Regions from separate parts of the Paenibacillus sp. 2TAB23 genome, predicted to be linked through region 1. Evidence: riboswitches for the same ligand, from Rfam matches in the RefSeq annotation. Region 1 holds a riboswitch; each other region holds the start of a gene.

Region 1 (4,622 bases):
CTATTACGCCATCGACATTGAAGAGCCGCTGCTCGAGATCGTCCAGCGCAAAGCGAAGGCAAAGGAGCTGGACAACATTGTCACGTTCCCGTCTATTCACCGCTTTCTTGATGCTTATAACGGCGAGCAGCTGGATGTGGTTCTAACCGAGGTCATTGAGCATATGAGCTTGGATGAAGCCGGAGCGCTTATTCGGCAAATTTGCGAGAGCGTCGACTTTGACCGTTTCGTACTGACGACTCCCAATGCGGAATTCAACGCTTATTACGAGCTAAGCGATTTCCGGCATGATGATCATAAATGGGAGCTTGGCCGTCCAGCGTTCCAAGCGTGGCTGCTCGATGCGGTTAAAGAACAGAATGTGGATTGCCATTTTATCGCAATCGGGGATGGCGTGAACGGCGTGCAAACGACGCAGGGTGCAATTCTGGAAAGAAGGAGGGAGTAGCAGAGATGGAAATTAAAACGAAAATCCATACGATTTTTATGATGATTGGCTCAACGGAATGCGGTAAAACGACGTTTGCGAAAGAAGTATTGATGCCGCAATTGCGGTTCCGCGATGAGCATAAAGGCGTAAACGCCAATGTGCAATATATTTCCTCGGACAGCTTGCGTCAGGAGCTGCTGGGCGCGGATTACGATAAATACGATCAAGTGATGCTTGAGGCGAGCGACCAAGCCTTTAGGCTGCTGTTCGAGAAGCTGCGCCTCGTGACGAGCTTTCCGATCAACGCGGAATTTGTTGTGGTCGATACGACGGGATTGGCAGAGGATTTCCGTGCCAGAGTAAGGGAAGTTGCGAAGGAAAACAACTACAATCTGGAGGTTATTCTATTCGACTACCGGAAACGGGATGATTATTATGCCTCGGATCGCTCGAAGAAGCTGATAACGAGCCATATCAACCGTCTGCGCAAGGAGGTGCTCGGTTCGCTGTCACGGGAGAAGTACGCCCGAATTCATAAGGTTCGCGCCAAGGACTTCTTTCTTCCAGGCGAAGGCACTGCGAATGCGGATTATAAGGTTGTAATCGAGGACACGAATGACTATTTGTCCACGATTCTCCCTCTTGATCAAAAAATGATTATCGTAGGCGATGTCCACGAATGCGTGGATGAGCTGAAAGCGCTGCTTATAAGCTACGGCTTTCAATATGACGGGGACCGTTTAATTGAAACGGGAAGAGCAGGCGGAACGAAAATACTGCTGGTCGGCGACTGGATTGACAAAGGGAACCAAACGAGAGCAATCATCGATTTCCTATATGTGAACAAAGAACGGTTTCTGTTCGTAATGGGCAACCACGAGAATTTTGTATACAAGTATTTGCGTGGCGAAATAAAGGGAGTCGAGGAGGAGCTGCTGCACGCGTACTTCGACTCTACCGAGGTGCTGAAGGCTGATGAACAGCTGCTCGCGCGATTTAATGAGCTTACAGCGCTGTCGCAGCCCTTTTATCGAATGATAGGCATAAACGGCCCTTCCTACTATGTAACGCATGCGCCATGCGAGAACAAATACATTGGGAAGCTGGATGCGAACTCCGTCAGGCATCAGCGGAACTTTCGGATCGACCGTTCTGCGCCGCTTGAGGAGCAGCTTCATTTCCTGAAGCGCGACGCGGCGGCTAACCAGCCTTATCATGTTTTTGGACATATCGCAGCCAAAAATACGTTCCGGCTAAAAAACAAAATCCACCTCGATTCCGGAGCGGTACACGGGAACCAGCTTACATCGGTTACGTTTTCTGGGAAGCCTTATTTCAAATCACAGAAATCTGCCCATTCCAGTATGATGGATGAGCTGCCGACGCTCTTTAAGGAGGACCGCAAAGTTTCTCTGCACGAGCTCGGCGAGGAGGAGGTTCGCAGGCTGACCTATTGCTCCGGCAACAAAATCAACTTTATATCCGGAACTATGGCGCCAGCCGACAAGGATGAAGCCGCTCAGGAGCTCGAGTCGCTGCGCAAGGGCTTGGATTATTTCAAGGAGCGGGGTGCCCAAGAAGTTGTTCTGCAGCCGAAGTATATGGGATCACGCTGCAATATCTATCTGCATGCGGATACCGAGCATTGCTATGCAGTGAGCCGAAATGGCTACAAAATAAGCAAGCTGGACTTGGCGGCGGTATATGGCAAGCTGCTTGAGCGATTCGGAAGCTATATGATGGAGAACGAGATCACGCTGCTGCTGCTGGATGGTGAGCTGCTGCCTTGGCAAGCGCTCGGCGAAGGGCTCATCGAGAAGCAATTCAAACCGATTGAGAAAGCGCTTGAGACCGAGCTCTCCTTCTTAAAGGCGAATGGCTTCGAGGAAGCATTCACAAAGCTGGCTTCCGACTACAAAGAAAGCGGCTTCGAGAAGGATCAGCACCATCTCGCCAAAGCGGCGCTAAATGAGAAGTACGGGCTGCACGTCTATCAGAACTACAAGCACGTTCATGAGATGTTGGAGAAGTATGTTCCGCTGGACGAGCATCTGAGCGCCCACGAAACTTACAAGAAACAGCTGGAGCTGTATGCGGAGAGTGGCGAGCTTGAATACAAACCGTTTGCCGTGCTCAAATTCATCCATGCAGACGGCAGCGAGACGCTTCCGGACTGGCCTATCTCAGAGATGTACCGGTTCCTCTCGGACGATCCATACATTTCGATTACGCTGGCCGATCCGGACTGCTACGAGCAGGCTGACCAATATTTCCGCACGTTGACGGTTGAGAGTCATATGGAGGGCGTCGTCATTAAGCCGGAGCTTCCGATCCCTTATACGGTCCCTTATATGAAGGTACGCAATAAAGACTATATGTCGATCATCTACGGCTATGATTATCGCTTCCCTCATAAATACAGCAAGCTGATTAAACAGAAGAGCATTGCGATGAAGCTTCGCACTTCTTTGAATGAGTACCGGCTTGGACAGCGCATGCTGGCTGTTCCCTTCTCAGACATCGCGCCAGACCATGAGCCGTACCGGGCTGCAGTCGCCAATCTCTTGTTCGAGGTAGCGAAAGAAAAGGAAATCGATCCGCGTCTATAACGTGATGAGCCTCCCAATCAAGGGAGGTTTTTTTAAAATATAGGAAAGGATATCCTTAGGCTGCCTACTCTATATTTCTCGCAATGAAACGCGCCGCGCCGCGAATAGACGGCGATAGTCGTTTCACCTTATGGAATCATAAATATTTATGCCTAATTGATATGGCATATATCGGATTTGTATGAAATAATCATATAAGTAGAAAGTCCTAGATAATAGCAAAGTTGCTGAAAGGCAATGACGCAAAGCCAACAGACCTAAAGGAAATGTCCAAAGGTGGCTGGGTTGCCAAAGGGAATAGCGATTATATGAATAAATCCTCTTCCTGCACATCAGGTTACCGCAAACGTTATACATAGGAAGGGATATTTAGCTATGGCATTCACTATCATACGATTTAATAGCAGCAGCAGCTTTGATGCCGTTCAAAAAGCAGCGAATCTAGGATACTGGGAGTACGACCATGCCAGCAAACAGGCATCATGGTCGAGCTTTATGTTTGACATATTCGGGTTGGATAGCGAATTTTCAATGACGCAGGAAGATTTTTTTAAGCGGGTGTATCCGGAGGATCGGGAGCGCGTGGAACGAACCCTCTATGAAGCGTTTGATACAAAGACAGAGAGCGTTCAAGAGTACCGCATCATTCGACCTAGCGGCGAGGTACGGCATATTATTGAGACGCTTACATTCATAGGGGATGAAGCCCAGGACCTTAAATTAACAGTAGGAACCATTCAGGATGTAACAGATAATATGAAGCTGCAGCATGAGCTGAACGTGGAGAAGCAGTATTATAAGTCTATATTCGATAACAATCCGGATGCGATATTTTCATTTGATTTAAAGGGACAGTTCCTGTCCTGCAACGGCGCTCTTGAGCTCATGTTCAATTGTTCGAGAGCTGAGGTTCTACAGGGGGGGTTCCACCGTTTCGTGGAAGCGAGCAGTCTGGAGAAGACGATTTGGCATTTCGAGGAAACGATGAGAACGCTTACTCCCCAAAACTACGATACAACCGGCATAACCGAAAAGGGTGAATTAATCGAAGTAAATGTGACGAATATTCCGATAATCGTCGACGGAGAGCTGATCGGCATTTATGGCATAGCTAAGGATATAACGCAAAAAAAAGTAATTGAAAGATCGTTGTCTGACGCAGAGCTTAAGTATCAGAGTATACTGGAGCAGTCCATTGTAGGCATCTTTGTTGCGCATGAGGTTAGCTTTGCGTATGCGAACGAACAGCTGAACCAGATGCTGGGATATGACACTTTAGTCGGCCTTGAGGTGGAAAAGGTGATTCATCCGGATGAGCGTGAATCTGTGATCAGCAGAGTCATGCAGCTTGCTGAAGGACAATCCATTGCAAACTTTCGGCACCGGGCGCTAAAGAAGGACGGAACCGTTATAGACTGCGAGGTGCATTATAACCGTGTGTCCCATTCGGAGGAAAAAGCGGTCGTCGGCATCGTCCTGGACGTCACGGATCGGAACAAGGCGGAAGAGCTGAACCAATTTTTAGCTTATCATGACTATTTGACAGAGCTGCCGAATCGCCGGAAATTCGAAGAGAAGCTGGA
Region 2 (4,622 bases), on a different contig from region 1:
TATGTATCTGCTCTCTGCCACTCCTTCATTTCGGCGCATGGCATGCTTATCCTTCTTTTCCAGCACAAAGAAGCAGGCAGAGTCCCCTTGCTCGAGCTCTGCCTGCTTTATACGGCCTGTCCTGACGATTAAATCTCTAACTGGTTGGCAGCCACAAGCTGGTTATACCAATGATAGCTTGCCTTTGGCGTTCTCTCCAGCGTCTCGAAGTTGACATGAACAAGCCCGAATGGCTTGGAATAACCAAAGGCCCATTCGAAGTTGTCCATCAATGACCACACCATGTAACCTTTGACGGGAACGCCAGACTCAATTGCGCGGTGCAGAGCCATAATGTGATCGCGTAGGAAGCTGATTCTCGCTTCGTCATTGATTTTCCCATCTTGCAGTTCTGCCTCATAGCAAGCGCCATTCTCAGTAATATAGATTGGAATTTGACCATAGGTTTCATTGATCCAAGTCAGCACATGGTAGAACCCGTCAGCATATATGTTCCAGTCAAAATCGGTTTTGGCAAAGCTTGAACTGATTTCTTCGCTGTCATACAAATCATTGCCTGCCGCATGACGAATCAAGCTGCCCGTATAATAATTGATGCCTAAGAAATCGATAGGCTGCGAAATAATAGCCATATCCCCAGGTTCAACCTTCACCTTGAAGCCCTTGCTCTCATACCAATCCGTCAATAGCTTCGGGTACTCCCCCTTCAACACAGGTGAAAGAAACCATTCATTGAAAGAACCGTTGCGTAGCTGAGCAGCCTTCACATCCTCTGGGGAAGAACTGTAGGCCGTTCTCCATTCCGTATTCGGCGCGTAACCAATCTCGCCTTCGATGCCAAGCTCACGGAATCGCTTAACGGTTAAGCCGTGTGCGACTAGAATATGGTGAGCGACATCAAGGGCAGCCTGCATATCCTGCTTGCCTGGCGCATGCGCACCTAGGTAGTTGGATAATATGGAAATACACCAAGGCTCGTTAAGCGTAATCCATCTTTTTACCTTGCCGTTAAATTTACGGAATACCGTTTCTGCATATTGGACAAAAGCATCCATTGTCGCGCGGTTTTCCCATCCGCCCTCATCCTGAAGCGTCTGAGGCAAATCCCAGTGGTATAGCGTTACAAATGGTTCAATGCCATTCGCAATAAGCTTGTCGATCAGCTCCTCGTAGTAATCAAGGCCTGTCGGATTAACAGCTCCTCTGCCTTGAGGGATAACGCGCGGCCAAGCTATCGAGAACCGATAGACAGAAACGCCAAGCTCCTTCAGCAGTCGGATGTCATCATCTACGCGGTGATAACTGTCGCATGCCACATCGCCGTTGTCTCCATTAAGCACCTTGCCCGGTGTTTTCGCGAACGTGTCCCATATGCTGGCACTCCGTCCATCCTCATCAAACGCGCCTTCGATTTGGTACGCAGCAGTTGCCGTTCCCCATTTAAAATCTTTTGGAAATTGTACAGTCGTCATTCTCCACTACCTCCAGCTGTTTTCTATCTATCATAGCGGTACAACGGTTTATTATACTGCTCGTACAATGACTATCCTAACGCCCTTGTGACTTTTTTATGACAAACCGATAGGCCATCTAACGTCAAGCTTGAAAAAAAAGAACGCTTCAGCATATCGCTGAAGCGCCTGTGATTGATATGTCCTTCCTTTTAAAGCTTGAATACAGAAGCCTTTTCTTTCAGCTCATGCGAGGAGCCGGTCAGCTTCTCTGCAAGACTGCGAAGCTCATCAGAAATATCGTTTTGCTTCACGGACAGCTCGCTCATATGCTCCATTTTCCCATTTACGTCCGTGGATGTGTTCAGCAGCTTGTCAACAGCAGATACGATATGCGTCATTCCTGCTGTTATCTCGCTTATTGCCGTTGAAATCTCGCTCATCTGGTCAGACAATACGCTGCTTTGCGATTCCAAAGCTTGGAACGTGCCGCTTGCCGTCTCCGATGCTTGTCTTGTCGACTGAATGACATTCGCAAAGCTTCCGATCGTTCTGCTGCTAGAGGCAACATCGCTTTGGATAAGTGTCAATTCCTTTGTAATTTGCTTGGATATGGTATCCGTCTGGCTTGACAGCTTCCTAATTTCCTCCGCCACAACTGCAAAGCCGCGTCCGTGCTCCCCAGCTCTTGCGGATTCTATAGATGCGTTAAGCGACAACAGATTCGTCTGCGTATTCAAATCCTGAATGCCGTTCAAAAACTTGGAAACATTGTTGTATCGGCCATTCATCGCTTCAAAAGCCTCCGTCAGCTTCGCGAATTGCTCAACGGTTTCGTTAACCATGACGACAACGCCTGCCATTTGCTGGGAGCCGCTCTGGGACGACTGCTTCATTTGACGCATGTCATTGTTTATGTACTCGCTGGAAGCAGCGATTTGCTGGGAGCTTGCGGATATTTGCTCCGTTACCGCCGAAATTGAAGAAGCATCATCATATTGCGACAGCAGTGCTTCACGACCCAGGTCAACCTGGCCTTTCACATCCTCGGAAGCTTGGCGGTTGCTTCCAATCATCGTATCCATGTTGCGCGATACGTGAAGAACAGACTCGCTGACGTTAAGCGTGGCCTTAATCGTGTCTCTTAAATTGTCGCCCATTGCGGCTAGCGCCTGATCAATTTCACCGAATTCATCAGAGCGGGCCAGCTTCTCCTGACTCGTGAAATCATTGCTGCCATATGCGCGGATGCGCCTTGTAATGCCGGTAAGGCCCGTTTTAATCGATTGCGTAACGCCGTAAATCATAATAGCTGGCAATACAGCAAGCAGAATGACATTAATAAGCACGATGATATTAGCGCTCGATACATCACGATTCAGATTGTTTTGGGTCGTTTCTGCGTCATGAGTTAGCCGCTCATGCATGGTATCGTTCGAATAGCTGAGTATTACAGTGTATACGCTGATTAGATTGCTGATGCGCAAGGACTTCTCTTCAGCTGTTAAACCCGATACATCGGTATTGGTTTGATTGAGATTATCAAGTGCGAGGCGAAGAACGCCTATCTGATTGGCATAAAGCTGTCCGCCTTCTTTGGCGGGAGGATATTTCTTGTCCATTTCGATCAGCTGCTTGTCAAGCTCATCGATATTGGCAGGGAGGGTTTCCAAATCTTTCATAATTGCTGAAGCATCGCTCTTCCCATTCTCGATCGCATCCACCATAAGCAGCATGGCTTTCAGCAATTTGTTGGAAATACCTTGATAGTTCCGTTCAGCACGTGATAAATGATCCGAATCTTCAACTGATCCTGCAACTGATACATTCTGAACATAAATAAATGCGCCTGCTCCTAAATTAAACAGTGTGATGATTGCCGTAATAAGAAATAACTTGGTCGTAATTTTCCTCATGTTCATTTTCTTCGACAGTATGCTCGCTCTCTTCAACCAATCCTTCAACACCATTCCAATTTCTCTCCTCTGTCCCTCTGAAAAAACAAAAAAGCTATCCAGCCACAGGAGGCGGACAGCTTCTTAGCTCTATATCCTTCCGGCGGTCTGGCGACCTTAGCACAAGTGCTTTAGGCCCATAACTTTGCGTCCTAGCCTTTCGGCAAGTTTGCCATTTTCAGATTGTCTATGTTTGTATTTACAACATAATCCAGTATAGGACAATAAAGAGTTTCTGTATATCCCTATAGAACTATTTTATTCGGGACTTAGAAACAAAGTCGCATTGCAATAACGCCTGGAGAGGGAATGAAAGTAGGACGTTTGTATGGATATGACAGCAATGAGCAAAATATTGCGCACAGCTTCCCATTGATTGTCCGTTAAATTAGGTAATTGGTTCGCGAACTGATTGGCTGACGAGCGAATGGCTTCCTCAGTCAAAATATCTTGATGCGGATTTTCCTTCAAATGTCCGGAAATATCGAGCAGCTGATCATTGTTTGCATCCAGTTCTTCAAACATACTCGTATACGATGCATATAATTGAATAGGACCGACCAAATCGGCCTTCTCATCCTCTGGTTTTTTAAAAACGATCTCAAATAGCTTGCGTATGGATTCAAAATCAAGATTTGACTTTAAATCATCAATAATGAACAATAACGCAGCCTGATTGAGCGAATATTTTTTACCCGCCTTCGGGCAATCGAAATAAGGCTTAAAATCGCGCTTTACCCAATTTTGCATGGACGTTATCGACAGATTTGAATATTCGATCAGCTGACCGAGCGCAGCAATTTCATGTAGCGAGAAACCTTTGAGCTCATTGCCTTTAATCAGCTTCTCAATAATCGGAGGCAGCAGTGTTGACAGAAATGCCGGCAATCCTGCACCCTTCTCCAAATCGTATTGATGCGTTTTGGTCCATGCGGCTTGCAATACCTGCAGCGGCTTCTGATTATGCTTCCCGTCTAGCGCAAGCAGCAAGCAAGCCATCTCTTTTCGAGTAAGCGTAAAGGACTCCATTTTCCTTCCTCCTCGCGCTTTCGTCATATGTACCTTTTGTTACAAGTTCATATGAACTCATCATATGCCGGAGAATGACAGTTGTAAAGGCTCGAAAATCAATGAGAATGCGCTTTTCCATCTCGTAAAATCGCTCTAATAGCGCATAAAAGGCTGTTACCGTTTGAAATGGCGTTTGTCATATGCT
Region 3 (4,622 bases), on a different contig from region 1:
TACTAGTCCGCTATATTGACGAGGTTGTCTTTAACGTGATAAATGACATAGTTATGATTCCATTGCCGCATGGTAACGATGGTTGATTCATTTCCCTTTTCAAAAAAATAATTAGCGCCTTCTTGCCTGACATAGGTCCAGCCCTTGCTACTCATTCGTTCTTTAAGAAGAAGCCCAACGGAACGATCCTCCGTTAAATAATTCCCTTTCTCGTCCATCAAGACTATTTGCTTATCTGTTGTGCCTAAAGTGTACATGAGCTTAATTTTATGGAATCCAATATTATTGATATAGGCAGCAGCGAATATAACGATAAGTACAACGATTCCAATAATTCCGAATACCGCGACTTTCCAAGGTCTCCTCAAAATCATATAAAATCAACTCCCATACAATATTGTGAAGGATTGGCGATTAGTGCGAAAGATACTATAGAATCAAATTTCGTTAAGTGTGCTATACGATCCGGCCATATAGATTTGGATGATGTTTTGTGGCGGGACAAAAGCGTCTCCATTCTCCATTTAAAAATGATACATCCTCTTGCACCGTATCCCATGACATGCAATCCGATAGCCTTCGAAGCGCCCTATTCAGCAAGCCATGCACGTTCATTTCCTCAATCTCTTCAGGAAATTTCTCTGCCACTTTTTCCCATGCCGTTTCGGATTCCATTTTTATTCCCGATCTTATCTTTGAGCTTAACTTAATGACATTGGATAATACTCTTCTTTTTTATGCGCTTTTTTATCGGTATACATATGTTTTTTTTGAAAATAAATAGACGGATCCGACTGAAAATACGTCAAAAAGCCGTATATTATCCTATCAATTGTGACGAAAAGATAAATTCTTGGCAAAATGGCTATTACTTTAGACTTATATATTTAAAAACATATTGATCTTAGAAATATGAAATAGTAGAATGTTCCTAGTAGCTGTAAATGATTTCTAATTAAAGTACAAATTCCTCCAAATTTCATACGGGCAAATCCATCGAAAGATGGTGGCGCAAAGCTATAGGGACTACTTCTTAAAAAGAAATGTCAGCCAGTTGCGAAGTATTAAGCAAAGGCATACCTATGAGAAAATATAGGTATGCCTTTTTTTATTCAGAGAGATAAATTCAAATGGTGGAGAGAGGTCATAACGTTATGCATAATCAATCAGATATTCGTCGTTTATTTCCAAGTGATGATGGCAACGCAGCTCAACGGAATCAAATGTTGGAATTAATGGGGCAGATCGTGAATGGCGTCGATGAGCTTAAAGATCCGAATTCCGTGTTCCTGAAGGGGGAAAAAGATAGAGGTCCGCTATTTTACAAGGAGCTGGCGGATGTTAGCCGAATTCCCCATAACGGAAGCCCGCTGGAAGAGGTTAACAAAGAGCTTCTTTCCTTGCTGCACGCACATCCTTATCATACCAAATATTTTCTAACCAATATTTTGCCTATGGCCAGTACCCCGGGCATACTCGGCATGCTTGCCGCATTTATGGTGAATGGCAATAATTTATGGGATGTGTATGGGCCGGCAGGCGCAGAAGCCGAAGTTAAGGTTGTTGCGATGATGTCGGATCTTGTCGGATATCAAACGGCAGAAAGCGGTGGATATACAACTTGGGGCGGCCAAGGCGCCATATTTACAGGCCTCAGGCTGGCGATTAATAAAGCAAGCTCATCAGCCGCGAAGTCCGGAGTGCCTCAGAACTTATATGCCTTCTGCTCGGAGGCCGCACATTACAGCCTTTATAAGTCGATGGAAGCAACGGGCCTCGGAAGCGATCACTTAGTCAAAATCCGTACGCATGAAGACAGCTCTATGGATATTGATGATTTGAAAGCGAAAATGGAACAGGTTATTGCGAAAGGCGGCATTCCGATATATGTCGTTGCAACTACGGGCACGACAGATGCAATGGGGATCGATAGCCTTGATGAAGTGTATAGAATGACAGAACGTTTAGCACAGGAGCACCGAATAAATCGGCCTCACATTCATGCCGACTCGGCTCTAGGCGGATTCTTCGCTTTCTTCAACAGCTATGATTTTGCTAATAATCCTTTGGGCATTGAAGGAGAAGCGCTCGCGGCTCTCAAAACCATTCAAGCCAAAATGATCCATTTGAACAAAGCGGATTCGCTTTGCTTCGACTTTCAAAAGCTCGGACAAACCCCTTATTCAACGAGCTTGTTTTTAGTGAAAAATGCTTCTGATTTAAAGCTTCTGGATTTGGATCCAGACGAGACACCTTATGTTGGACACCGAGGATATGGGCAATATCATACGAGTTACACGTTGGAATGCTCAAGAATGGGAAGCTCCATTAGCATATACAGCGCTTTGCTCGCGTTTGGCATTGAAGGCTATCAAAAGCTGCTGGCTCAATTCGTTGAAGTAAATGTCGCTTTCCGAAAAGCGCTGAAGCTGGAAATACCGGAAGCCATTATTGTAAATCCGCTTAATCCGGGCATCATCACCTTATTCCGGTTATATTCGGATGGGCAGAACGGTTATCCAAAAGAATATGCCGGTGCTTGCAGCTATGAGGAAGTAGACAGGGAAAACAAATTAAATGAAATTTTATTTGAGATTCTGGGAAGAGACCGGAGCGAAATGTTCTTCGGCGATACCAAAAAGCATCTTTACGTACAAACGACAGATGCTAAGCGAATTGCGCTGTATGCCAGCAAGCTGTTCGTTATTTCACCGTATACGCAGGTATCTGATGTTCATTCCATCGTCCAATATTTAAAAGGAAAAATCGAAGAAACCTATTCAGAATATAATCGAATGAATAAAAGGGAGTTCACTCATGAAGAAGTCTATACTTAATTTCAATTGGTATAAGGAGCATCTAGCTGTAAAAATCGCATTAAGCATACTGCTCTTGCAGGTTATCACTTGTGTAGCCTTTGCTGTTTCCAGTTACATGTCCCAGCAGAATCTTTCGGAGAAATTGCTGGAACAATTCGATAAGCGCTTGATTACCGATATTCAAATTGCGAGCAATGCCTTAGCTTCAATTCCTGGCTCAGGAAAGCAGCTGGCTGGAACGGAAGATCCGAATTATGCGTTAATCAAAACAGAGCTTGAGAAGCTGCAAGAGATTCATAGTCTTGAGAATATTTACATTCTATCGAATACTGGGGACAATGAACGGATTTTAATTCTATCAGGCGTGCCGGATGATTTTGGAACGCCGTACCCGTTCACGGATGAAATGAAAGAAGCGATTTCAGAAAAGAAATCAATGATAAGCCCTATTTATGTGGACGAGTACGGTACTCATAAATCCATATTCGTTCCGGTATCTGATAATTCTGGCGTAACCTATGGCATTCTTGGGATAGATCTGGATGCTTCAGTTGTACCGAAAACAACAGCCAGCTCTAACCTGACTACGATTATTATTTCACTGATCGTGCTTGTTGTCGGCAGTATCATTGCGGCCGTGATCGGTAAAGTCATAACGAATCCGCTAAGAAAGCTAATGCTTGCAGCCGATAAGATTGCGGCAGGCGATATGAAAACTGCGATTTCGATCCATAGCAAGGATGAGATCGGGAAATTGTCGGTATCGTTTGGATTAATGATCGCGAGCCTTAAAACACTTATACAGCAGGTCATTGCTTCTTCGAATTTGATTTCGGAAACAAGCCAACACCTGAAGCAATCGGTCAATGAATCAACAAATAACGCACAGCAGGTTGCGGATTCAACAAATCGGATGTCTGAGGGCATTAATGATATTGTTCAAAGCGTTACAGATAGCCATACGAATATTAATCATATCGATAATGAAATTAAAGATGTATCGAACGGTATGAAGGATATTCAGAACATCGCAACAGAGGTACACGTACAATCCGAGCAAGGGCAGGATCTAGTAGAAAGAACGCTGCAGCAAATGATGGTCATCAAGCAAGCGATGCAGGAGTCTCAGGAAGCAGCCACAACATTAGGCAAACGCTCCAACGAGATAAGCGAGATCATCAATATTATATCTGAAATATCCAATCAAACGAACCTTCTCGCCTTGAATGCTTCGATTGAAGCGGCACGTGCAGGGGATGTTGGAAGAGGCTTTGCCGTGGTTGCTGGCGAGGTTAAGAAGCTGGCCTCACAATCGGCTCAAGCCGCATTGTCGGTTACCGACCTTGTTTCGAGTACCCAATCCAACAGCTTGCTCGTTATGAAGAGCATTGAGGAAGGAAGCAAGGCCGTTGAACAGGGGCATTCATGGATACAAGGCACATATGAGAATTTCAAAGGCATCTATGGCGGTGTATCCTCGTTCACAGAGCATACGAATCATATGTTTAGCGCATTAGGCAAGGTAGATGACTCTTTTGTCAAAATAACCGACTCGATGCAGCAAATTTCCGGCATTACGCAGGAACAAGCTGCAGGAACAGAAGAGGTCGCTGCATCCGCGCAGCAGCAGAGCGCTTCCATGCAAGAAATTGCAGCTGTCATTATACAGCTATCTACGCTGTCCGTTGATTTGAATGATTCAGTCAAACAATATAAGCTGGACAATTAACCGATTAGCGTCATTTTGAAATAGCTGGTCTCCAAATCACATAGCAACGCAAGAAAGTCCAGAACATGATTGAA

The links. Region 1 has a riboswitch for cyclic di-GMP ahead of AB4Z29_RS14305 (EAL domain-containing protein). Riboswitches for the same ligand answer to the same signal wherever they lie in the genome.
Region 2: linked by a shared signal. The riboswitch ahead of AB4Z29_RS13170 (methyl-accepting chemotaxis protein) and the one ahead of AB4Z29_RS14305 (EAL domain-containing protein) in region 1 are both predicted to bind cyclic di-GMP.
Region 3: linked by a shared signal. The riboswitch ahead of AB4Z29_RS01360 (pyridoxal phosphate-dependent decarboxylase family protein) and the one ahead of AB4Z29_RS14305 (EAL domain-containing protein) in region 1 are both predicted to bind cyclic di-GMP.

What each region holds. Positions count from the first base shown of each region.
Region 1 is NZ_JBFRGD010000008.1:250,232-254,853, reverse strand. Features, by position in the region: gene AB4Z29_RS14315 (class I SAM-dependent methyltransferase) at 1-448, shown strand, start outside; gene AB4Z29_RS14310 (metallophosphoesterase) at 454-3,039, shown strand; cyclic di-GMP riboswitch class I at 3,247-3,332, shown strand; gene AB4Z29_RS14305 (EAL domain-containing protein) at 3,415-4,622, shown strand, end outside.
Region 2 is NZ_JBFRGD010000007.1:256,047-260,668, reverse strand. Features, by position in the region: gene AB4Z29_RS13175 (GH1 family beta-glucosidase) at 129-1,472, opposite strand; gene AB4Z29_RS13170 (methyl-accepting chemotaxis protein) at 1,664-3,421, opposite strand; cyclic di-GMP riboswitch class I at 3,506-3,590, opposite strand; gene AB4Z29_RS13165 (DUF1836 domain-containing protein) at 3,665-4,435, opposite strand.
Region 3 is NZ_JBFRGD010000001.1:306,513-311,134, reverse strand. Features, by position in the region: gene AB4Z29_RS01365 (hypothetical protein) at 3-374, opposite strand; cyclic di-GMP riboswitch class I at 977-1,062, shown strand; gene AB4Z29_RS01360 (pyridoxal phosphate-dependent decarboxylase family protein) at 1,155-2,837, shown strand; gene AB4Z29_RS01355 (methyl-accepting chemotaxis protein) at 2,818-4,548, shown strand.